Regions from separate parts of the Serratia sp. A07 genome, predicted to be linked through region 2. Evidence: predicted binding sites of a transcription regulator. Region 2 holds the regulator's gene; each other region holds the start of a gene.
What was found. The regulator CRP, encoded in region 2, controls carbon source genes, mostly activating them, when cyclic AMP is high. The targets are predictions, from matches to a motif close to ATGTGANNNNNNTCACAT.
Positions count from the first base shown of each region.

Region 1: a site for CRP is predicted at 957-974, ahead of AC4PR2_RS24385 (sugar transporter). Genes of this name have one in related genera too.
Region 3: a site for CRP is predicted at 846-863, ahead of mlc (sugar metabolism global transcriptional regulator Mlc). Genes of this name have one in related genera too.
Region 4: a site for CRP is predicted at 1,041-1,058, ahead of AC4PR2_RS16765 (YjcB family protein). Genes of this name have one in related genera too.

Region 1 is NZ_JBZXDO010000041.1:7,143-9,344, reverse strand. Features, by position in the region: gene AC4PR2_RS24385 (sugar transporter) at 1-895, opposite strand, end outside; gene AC4PR2_RS24380 (aspartyl/asparaginyl beta-hydroxylase domain-containing protein) at 1,164-1,850, shown strand; gene AC4PR2_RS24375 (ABC transporter ATP-binding protein) at 1,881-2,202, opposite strand, start outside.
Region 2 is NZ_JBZXDO010000007.1:23,708-25,909, forward strand. Features, by position in the region: gene AC4PR2_RS09715 (OsmC family protein) at 1-362, opposite strand, end outside; gene crp (cAMP-activated global transcriptional regulator CRP) at 745-1,377, shown strand; gene AC4PR2_RS09725 (YccS/YhfK family putative transporter) at 1,428-2,202, shown strand, end outside.
Region 3 is NZ_JBZXDO010000006.1:70,338-72,539, reverse strand. Features, by position in the region: gene AC4PR2_RS08660 (LysR family transcriptional regulator) at 1-795, shown strand, start outside; gene mlc (sugar metabolism global transcriptional regulator Mlc) at 955-2,172, shown strand.
Region 4 is NZ_JBZXDO010000016.1:107,649-109,850, reverse strand. Features, by position in the region: gene AC4PR2_RS16770 (MarR family transcriptional regulator) at 197-646, shown strand; gene AC4PR2_RS16765 (YjcB family protein) at 683-964, opposite strand; gene mrdA (penicillin-binding protein 2) at 1,259-2,202, shown strand, end outside.

The DNA.
Region 1 (2,202 bases), on a different contig from region 2:
TTTCGCTGCTGGCGGCCGGCAACAGCAGCAGCAGGCTCAAGGCCAGCAGCGCGATGGCGCCGATAAAGAAGCCGGAAGGAAAACGCTCGCTGTAGCGGCTGAACAGCAGGCTGCCGACGATGCCGGCGGCGCCGAACAGCAGCAGCATCAGCGTGGTGAAGTTCTCCGACAGCCCGGCCACGGTCTGGATAAACGGCTCGATGTAGCTGTAGGCGGTGAAGTGTGCCGTCACCACGATGACGGTCAGCATGTACAGCGCCAGCAGCGCCGGGCGTTTGAACAGCAGCGGCACGCTGGCCAGCGAACCGGAGTGCTCGCTTTTCAGCACCGGCAGCAGGCGCCACAGCAGCACCAGCGCCAGGGTGGCGCACACCGCGATGCCGATAAAGGTCATGCGCCAGCCGAGCAGCTGCCCCACCACCCGCCCGAGCGGCAGCCCGAGCACCATCGCCAGCGCGGTGCCGCCCGCCAGCAGGCTCAGCGCCTGGGCTTTCTTGCCCGGCGGCGCCACGCGGATCGCCAGCGAGGCGGTGATCGACCAGAACACCGAGTGCGCCAGCGCCACGCCGGCGCGCGAGATGACCAGCGTGGTGAAATTCCAGGCCACGGCGGTCAGCACGTGGCTGGCGATAAACAGCATGAACACGCCGATCAGCAGCTTGCGGCGCTCGATTTTGCTGGTCAGCAGCATGCACGCCAACGAGGCGGCGGCGACGATCCAGGCGTAGATGGTGATGATCAGGCCGACCTGTTCGGTTTGCATCGAGAAGCTGGCGGCGATGTCGCTCAGCAGACCGACCGGAATAAATTCGGTGGTGTTGAAGATAAAGGCCGAGACGGCGAGGATAACCACGCGCAACCAGGCGGTTGAGCGCGAAACGGCAGCGTGTTCCATGGTAAACAAAATCCGGACAGGTGCGGGCAAGTAGCGATATTTTAACCAACCGGCCCGCTAAATGCGATACGCGTCACACTTTAATTGTGTGGTTTTTTTCGCCGCATTTCGACACATTCGCAGACACACGGTTGCACAAATGCTGTGCTAATCTCTTGAAGCGTACCAATTTTTCCTGCCGCTCTTCCCCTCCGGCCGCCGCAGACGACGCGCCGCGCCGAAGAACCGCGCGCAGTGTCCATTTGGCGTTTTCTGAGGCGAGGTCATTATGTCCGCGATTTATGATTGGTCCGTGCTCGCATTGCGCAATGTATACGATCGCCGCATTCAGGGCAAGCCGGTGCTCGACAGCGCCGCGCTGTTCCCCGACGCCGAACGTTTCACCGCCCAATGGCGGCAGATCCGCGAGGAGGCGCTGACCGTCGCCCACGATCTGCACAATATTCCCCGTTTTCACGAGATCATGATCCAGCAGGAGTCGATCTCCGCCAACGACGCGCGCGACTGGCGCATGTTCATCATGAAGGCCTACGGCCAGCCGATCGCCCGCAACCTGGCGCGCTGCCCGACGCTGGCGGCGCTGATCGCCTCGTCGCCGGACGTGCTGTCCGCCTCGCTCTCCTTCCTGGCGCCCGGTAAACAGGTGCCGCCCCACCGCGGGCCGTTCCGCGGTATTCTGCGCGGCTATCTGGTGCTGGACATGCCCAAACGCGCCGACGGGGTGCCGGCGGCGGTGCTGAAAGTGGACGGCCGCGAATACCGGCTGCACGAGGGGGAGTTCATGCTGTGGGACGATACCTTCGAACACGAGGTGTGGAACGACAGCGCGCAGGTGCGCACCGTGCTGCTGCTGGATATCCGCCGCCGCGACATGCCCGGCGGGCTGCGGCTGCTCTCCAGCGCCATCATCGCCCTGGTGCGGCTGAACGTGCGCTGGATGCAGCGCCAGTTCTGAACGCGGGCCTCCCTGCCCAAAGGGCGGCGCTCAGCCGCCGCCCAGATAGGCCTTTCTCACCTCCGGATCGTTCAACAGCGCCTGCCCGCTGCCGGTGAGGCGGATCTGGCCGTTGACCATCACATAGCCGCGATCGGACAGCTTCAGCGCGTGGTTGGCGTTCTGCTCCACCAGAAACAGCGTCATGCCGCTGCGGGTCAGCTCGCGCAGCACGCCGAAGATCTGCCGCACCACGATCGGCGCCAGCCCCAGGCTCGGCTCGTCCAACAGCAACAGCTTCGGCCGGCTCATCAGCGCACGGGCGATCGCCAGCATCTGCTGCTCACCGCCGGACAGGGTCATCGCCCGCTGG
Region 2 (2,202 bases):
TTGTTGAGCATCAGCGCCACCGAGCAGTATTTCTCCGCCGACAGGTTCACCGCACGCTCGACGATCTTGTCGGTCAGGTCCTGGCCGGTAACGATGAAGTGCAGGTTGATATGGGTGAACAACCGCGGGGCTTCTTCGCGGCGCTCGGAGGTCAGCTTCACCTCACAGTCGCGCACGTCGTTGCGCCCTTTTTGCAGGATGGACACCACGTCGATCGCGCTGCAGCCGCCCACCGACATCAGCACCATCTCCATTGGGCTGGGCGCTTTATCACCGGCGTTGCCATCCATCAGGACCTGGTGGCCGGAGGCCGATTCCCCCAAAAACGTTAACCCTTCCACCCATTTAACTCTTGCCTGCATTCTGGTCACTCCGGTTGATTTCTTAAAATCAGAGTACGCTTTCGCATAGAAACAGGCAACGTAACCTGATGCTAATCATGCTGAAGCGAGACAACACGAGACACCCGCCTTACTCTGTGCTACAAACAGAGCCGCAATAAATCTTTCCGGGACACTGAATTTCAGGGAAACGCCCAGAGAAAGGCTCCTTTACCGGTATGTTAACAGAATGTAGCTTGCAGCGCTTACGGCAAGTTAATATGCTAGAGCGACAGCGTATTTTTATGACACGCCTCAAAACTTGCCGGTAGCCCTCGCTCATGACTGCGGCTACAGGCGAGTTTTACAGGGAACTCTGACCCCTGTGACACAAGGCAGCGATAACAACAGAGGATAACAGCGAATGGTTCTCGGCAAACCGCAAACAGACCCTACTCTCGAATGGTTCCTGTCTCATTGCCATATCCACAAATATCCATCGAAGAGTACGCTGATTCACCAAGGTGAAAAGGCCGAAACGCTTTACTACATCGTGAAAGGCTCCGTCGCGGTGCTGATCAAGGATGAAGAAGGTAAAGAGATGATCCTGTCCTACCTCAACCAGGGGGATTTCATCGGCGAGCTCGGATTGTTCGAAGAAGGCCAGGAGCGCAGCGCCTGGGTTCGCGCGAAAACCGCCTGTGAAGTGGCCGAAATTTCCTACAAGAAATTCCGCCAGCTGATCCAGGTGAACCCGGACATCCTGATGCGTCTGTCCGCCCAAATGGCGAGCCGCCTGCAGGTCACCTCCGAAAAAGTGGGCAACCTCGCCTTCCTGGACGTTACCGGCCGCATCGCGCAAACCCTGCTGAATCTGGCGAAGCAACCTGACGCCATGACTCACCCGGACGGCATGCAGATCAAGATCACCCGTCAGGAGATCGGCCAGATCGTCGGCTGCTCGCGTGAAACCGTTGGCCGTATTCTGAAAATGCTGGAAGATCAAAACCTGATTTCCGCCCACGGCAAAACCATTGTCGTCTACGGCACCCGTTAATCCCTGAAAAAACGGCGCAGTCTGCGCCGTTTTTTTGTCTGCTCTCTGCCATGTGGCGCCGCCTGATCTACCACCCGGAAATCAACTACGCACTGCGACAAACGCTGGTGTTGTGCCTGCCGGTGCTGTTCGGCCTGCTGATAGGCCAGCTGCAGCTCGGCCTGATGTTCTCCCTCGTGCCCGCCTGCTGCAATATCGCCGGGCTGGATACGCCGCATAAGCGCTTCTTTAAACGACTGATCGTCGGCGGTTCGCTGTTCGCCTTCAGCAGCGTGCTGCTGCAACAGGCCCTGCTGTGGCACGTGCCGCTGCCGGCGCTGATGCTGGGCCTGGCGCTGCTGCTCGGCGTCACCGGCGAAATCAGCCCGCTGCACGCCCGGCTGTTGCCGGCGGCGCTGGTGGCCGCCATCTTCGCCCTCAGCACGGCCGGCACGGTGCCTATCTGGCAGGCGCCGCTGCTGTACGCGATCGGCACCGCCTGGTACGGCTTATTCACCTGGTTCTGGTTCAAGCTGTGGAAAGAGCAGCCGATGCGCGAGACGCTGAGCCAGCTCTACCTGGAACTGGCGGACTATTTCGAAGCCAAATACTCGCTGCTGACCCAGCACACCGATCCGCAGACCGCGCTGCCGCCGCTGCTGGTGCGCCAGCAAAAGGTGATGGACCTGATCAGCCTGTTGTACCAACAGCTTAATTTCCTGCCGCACGCCAACAATCTCGAGCAAAAGCGCCTGCAGCGCGCCTTTCAGGTGGCGATGGACCTGCAGGAGCACATCACCGTCAGCCTGCATCTGCCGGAAGAGGTGCAAAAACTGGTGGAGCAGA
Region 3 (2,202 bases), on a different contig from region 2:
CCGCTCAGCCAGCAAATCCAGGCGTTGGAAGAGATGGTCGGCGCGCGGCTGCTGGCGCGTAACAACCGCAACGTCAGTTTGACCCAGGCCGGGGAGATGTTCCTCAAAGAAGCCTATCAGGTGCTCGATCAGGTCGGGCGGGCGGCGGAAAAGGCGGCGCGTCTGGATCGCGGCGAGCTGGGGGAAATGACCATCGGCTTTACCTCTTCCGCGCCCTTCATCGGCGTGGTGTCGCGCAGCCTGCGCGCTTTCCGTCAGCAGTCTCCGCAGGTGCATATCAAAATGCGCGAAATCAACACCAAACAGCAGATCGAGCCGTTGCTGAACGGTGAGCTGGATCTGGGGGTAATGCGCAACACGCGGCTGCCGGAGGCGCTCCACTACCAGCTGCTGCTGCGCGAACCGCTGGTGGCGGTGGTGCCGGAAGGGCATCCGCTGGCGGAAACGCCCGGCGGCGCGCTGCGTTTCCAACATCTGGCGCAGGAGCCGTTCGTGTTCTTCTCGCGCGAAGTGGGCACCGCGCTGTACGACGAAATACTGCTGTTGCTCGGCAAGGCCGGCATTACCCCGTACATCACCCAGGAAGTGGGGGAAGCGATGACCATCATCGGGCTGGTCTCCGCCGGGTTGGGGGTGTCGATTCTGCCGGCCTCATTTGCCCGGGTGCGGGTGGACGGCGTGCGCTATTTGCCGCTGGCGGAGCCGGACGCCACCACCGAAGTGTGGCTGGTGCATCACCGCCGGCGGCCGCTGACCGCCGCCGCGCAGGCGCTGATGGCGTTGATGCTGAAATGACGTTGAGCTTGGGCAAATAAAAATCAATTCACGCTGAAATTGCGAGGAATTTGTGCAGCAAATCACATAACGAATCAAATAGTTGACGCTGTATGACAAAAGCCCCACCATAACCCCTAGTCTTTATTTAGAAGCGCGAAAAATAGTAGGAGCAGGTTTGTGATTGCGGTTGGGCAGCCTGGGCATATCGATCAAATCAAACAGACCAATGCGGGGGCGGTTTATCGGCTAATCGATCAACTGGGCCCGATTTCGCGCATCGAACTGTCAAAACGCGCGCAGCTGGCGCCCGCCAGCATCACCAAGATCGTGCGCGAACTGCTGGAAGCCCATCTGGTCAAGGAAACCGAGTACCAGGAAATCGGCAGCCGGGGCCGCCCGGCGGTGGGGCTGGTGCTGGACACCGAGGCCTGGCACTACCTGTCCGCCCGCATCAGCCGCGGCAGCATCACGCTGGCGCTGCGCGATCTCAGCAGCAAACTGGTGGTTGAGGAGCAGCTGCCGCTGGCGGCCGAACACCCTGAACCGTTGCTGAAACGCATCCTGACCGAAGTCGACCAATTCTTTATCCGCCACCAAAGCAAGCTGGAGCGGCTGACGGCGATCGCCATCACGCTGCCGGGTATGATCGACGTGCAGTCTGGCGTGGTGCATCGCATGCCGTTTTACGACGCGCTGGAGATGCCGCTCGGTCCGGCATTGGAAACCCGCACCGGCCTGCCGGTTTACCTGCAGCACGATATCAGCGCCTGGACCATGGCCGAGGCGCTGTACGGCGCCTCGCGCGGCAGCCAGAACGTCATTCAGGTGGTGATCGACCACAACGTCGGTGCCGGGGTGATCACCGGCGGCCATGTGCTGCACGCCGGCAGCCACAGCGTGGTGGAGATCGGCCACACCCAGGTCGATCCCTACGGCAAACGCTGCTACTGCGGCAACCACGGCTGTCTCGAAACCGTGGCCAGCATCGAAAACATGCTGGAGATCGCCCAGCAGCGGCTGAGCGGCTCGATGAGCTCCAGCCTGCACGGCGCGCCGCTGACCGTCGAATCGCTGTGCGACGCCGCGCTGGCGGGCGATCAGCTGGCGCGGGACATCATTCTCGGCGTTGGGCACAGCGTGGGGCGCATTCTGGCAATCATGGTCAATCTGTTCAATCCGGAGAAGATCCTGGTGGGCTCGCCGCTCAACCGCGCGGCGGAGATCCTGCACCCGGCCATCGCCTCCTGCATTCGCCAGCAGGCGCTGCCGGCCTACAGCGAGCAGGTCAAGGTCGAATCCACGCAGTTCTTCAATAAGGGCACCATGCCCGGCGCGGCGCTGGTGAAAGAGGCGCTGTACAACGGTTCGTTGCTGGTACAGCTGCTGCAGGGCTAACATCAGAACTTCTTATTAATTCCGCAAAAG
Region 4 (2,202 bases), on a different contig from region 2:
CACTGCAAATTAATCGGCGAGGGGCAAATGCGTGAGCAAACGTAACCCTGCCGATGCAGTGTCTTTTTTGCTATATATTAATAGCTATATTATCATAGGTAACTGGGTTAAGCCAGAGCGGCGCGGTAGCCAGGAAGGGCACCGCGCGATCCGGCGGTGTGAAAGCAGGGATAAACTGAACGCTAGATTGATGCCAATGAAGAAAGATCATCCTGAAGACGTGACGCTGCTGCGCACGCAGTTAATGTCGCTGGTGCGCCGTTTACGGCGCGAATCGCGCAGCGACGAAAAATCCTGGGCCCAACTGATGCTGTTGGGGGCTATCGATCGCCACGGCGGCGAGGCGACGCCGTCGCTGCTGGCGGAATCGGAGCGCATGCGTTCCTCTAACCTGGCGGCCGCGTTGCGTGAGCTGGAGGCCGATGACTTGCTGGTGCGCACGCCGGACGCCGAAGACAAACGCCGGGTGCGAGTGCGCCTGACGCCCGCCGGGCTGGGCCTGCTGCAGCAAAGCCGCAGCCGACGCGAGGCGTGGCTGCTGGCGGCGATGGATAGCTGTTTAACGGAGCGGGAGCAGGCGCTGTTGATTGAGGCGGGGGCCTTGATGGCGCGGCTGGCGGCGGCGCCGCCAACGGAAACGGAATAATCGCTGGGCGGCCGGTGCGCCGCCCCTGCGGCGAGATTACGGCATCGGCCAATCGACCGGCATGGTGCTGACCACGTCCACGTAGCGATCCCAGGCCGAAGACCAGAATTGGGTGAAGGCTTCCAGGGTAAGGTGGATGCCCATCAGGCCCATCACGAACCAGCAGGCGGTAAACAGGCCCAGGCTGCTGAACATGAACGCCATGCCGTTACGGCTGGTCTTACGGCAAACGACGTTTAACTGGCTGGCGAAGAACATCATCACGGCGCTCAGCAACTCCCAGCGCATCATGACTAAACCGGTGGCAATGGTACTCATCGAACTCGATCCTTTGTAACAAAAAGCCGCATCCGGCAGGGCGCCGACAGGGGAATGCGGGGGAATATCGGGAATAGTGTGATTAAGATCACATTGTAGCATTGGGGCGAACGGCGGCTCAATGGGAAGCGCGGTGAAAAAAACGCCGACGGTAACATTCCAATATGCTGAAACAGTTATGCCATTTCATTAGCAACCTTTTCATGGGGCGGTGCGCCCGATAACGCTATGCTTGCCGGCTTTTCAGTTCCCTGATTTTGCGGGGAAATGTGACGCAAAAGGTATCGGCACCGCATGGCCCTGTTAAAAGAAAAAATTCGCGACCACTCTGCGGAAGAGAGGCTGTTTATCCGCCGGGCCGGCGTAGCGCTGGCGCTGGTGGTGGTCTGTTTCGGCGTGCTGATCGCCAATCTCTACCGGCTGCAAATCCGCCAGCACGGCTTTTACCAGACGCGTTCCAACCAGAACGACATCAAGATGCTGCCGATCGCCCCCAGCCGCGGGCTGATCTTCGATCGCAACGGCATTCCGCTGGTGCGAAACGTGACACTGTATCGTATCGAGGTCACGCCCAGCAAAATCAGCGACATGGCGGCGCTGCTGCAGGCGCTGACGCCGATCGTCGACTTGACGCCGGAGGACATCAGCGCGTTTCGCGACGACATGCAACACAACAGCCGCTACAAACCGGTGACGCTCAAAGCCGGGCTGAGCGACACCGAGGTGGCGCGCTTTGCCGTCAATCAATACCGTTTCGACGGGGTGACGATCGATACCTATCAACAGCGTGAATATCCTTACGGCGCCCAGCTGGCGCACGTGCTGGGCTATGTGTCGAAGATCAACGACAACGATCTCAAACGCCTGGACAAGGCCGGGCTGAGCGAGAACTATGCCGCCGACCGCAACATTGGCAAACAGGGCATCGAGGCCTATTACGAGTCCGAACTGCACGGCACCACCGGCTATCAGGAGGTGGAGGTGGATAACCACGGGCGGGTGATCCGCCTGCTGAAGGAGCAGCCGCCGAAGGCCGGCAAGAACATCTACCTGACGCTGGATTTACCGCTGCAGCAGTACATCGAATCGGTGTTGAAGGGACAGCGCGCCGCGGTGGTGGTGGAAGATCCGCGCGACGGCGGCATCCTGGCGATGGTCTCCAGCCCCAGTTACGATCCCAATCCTTTCGTCAAAGGCATCGGCTATCAGGCCTATAAGACCTTGCTGACCAACCCGGA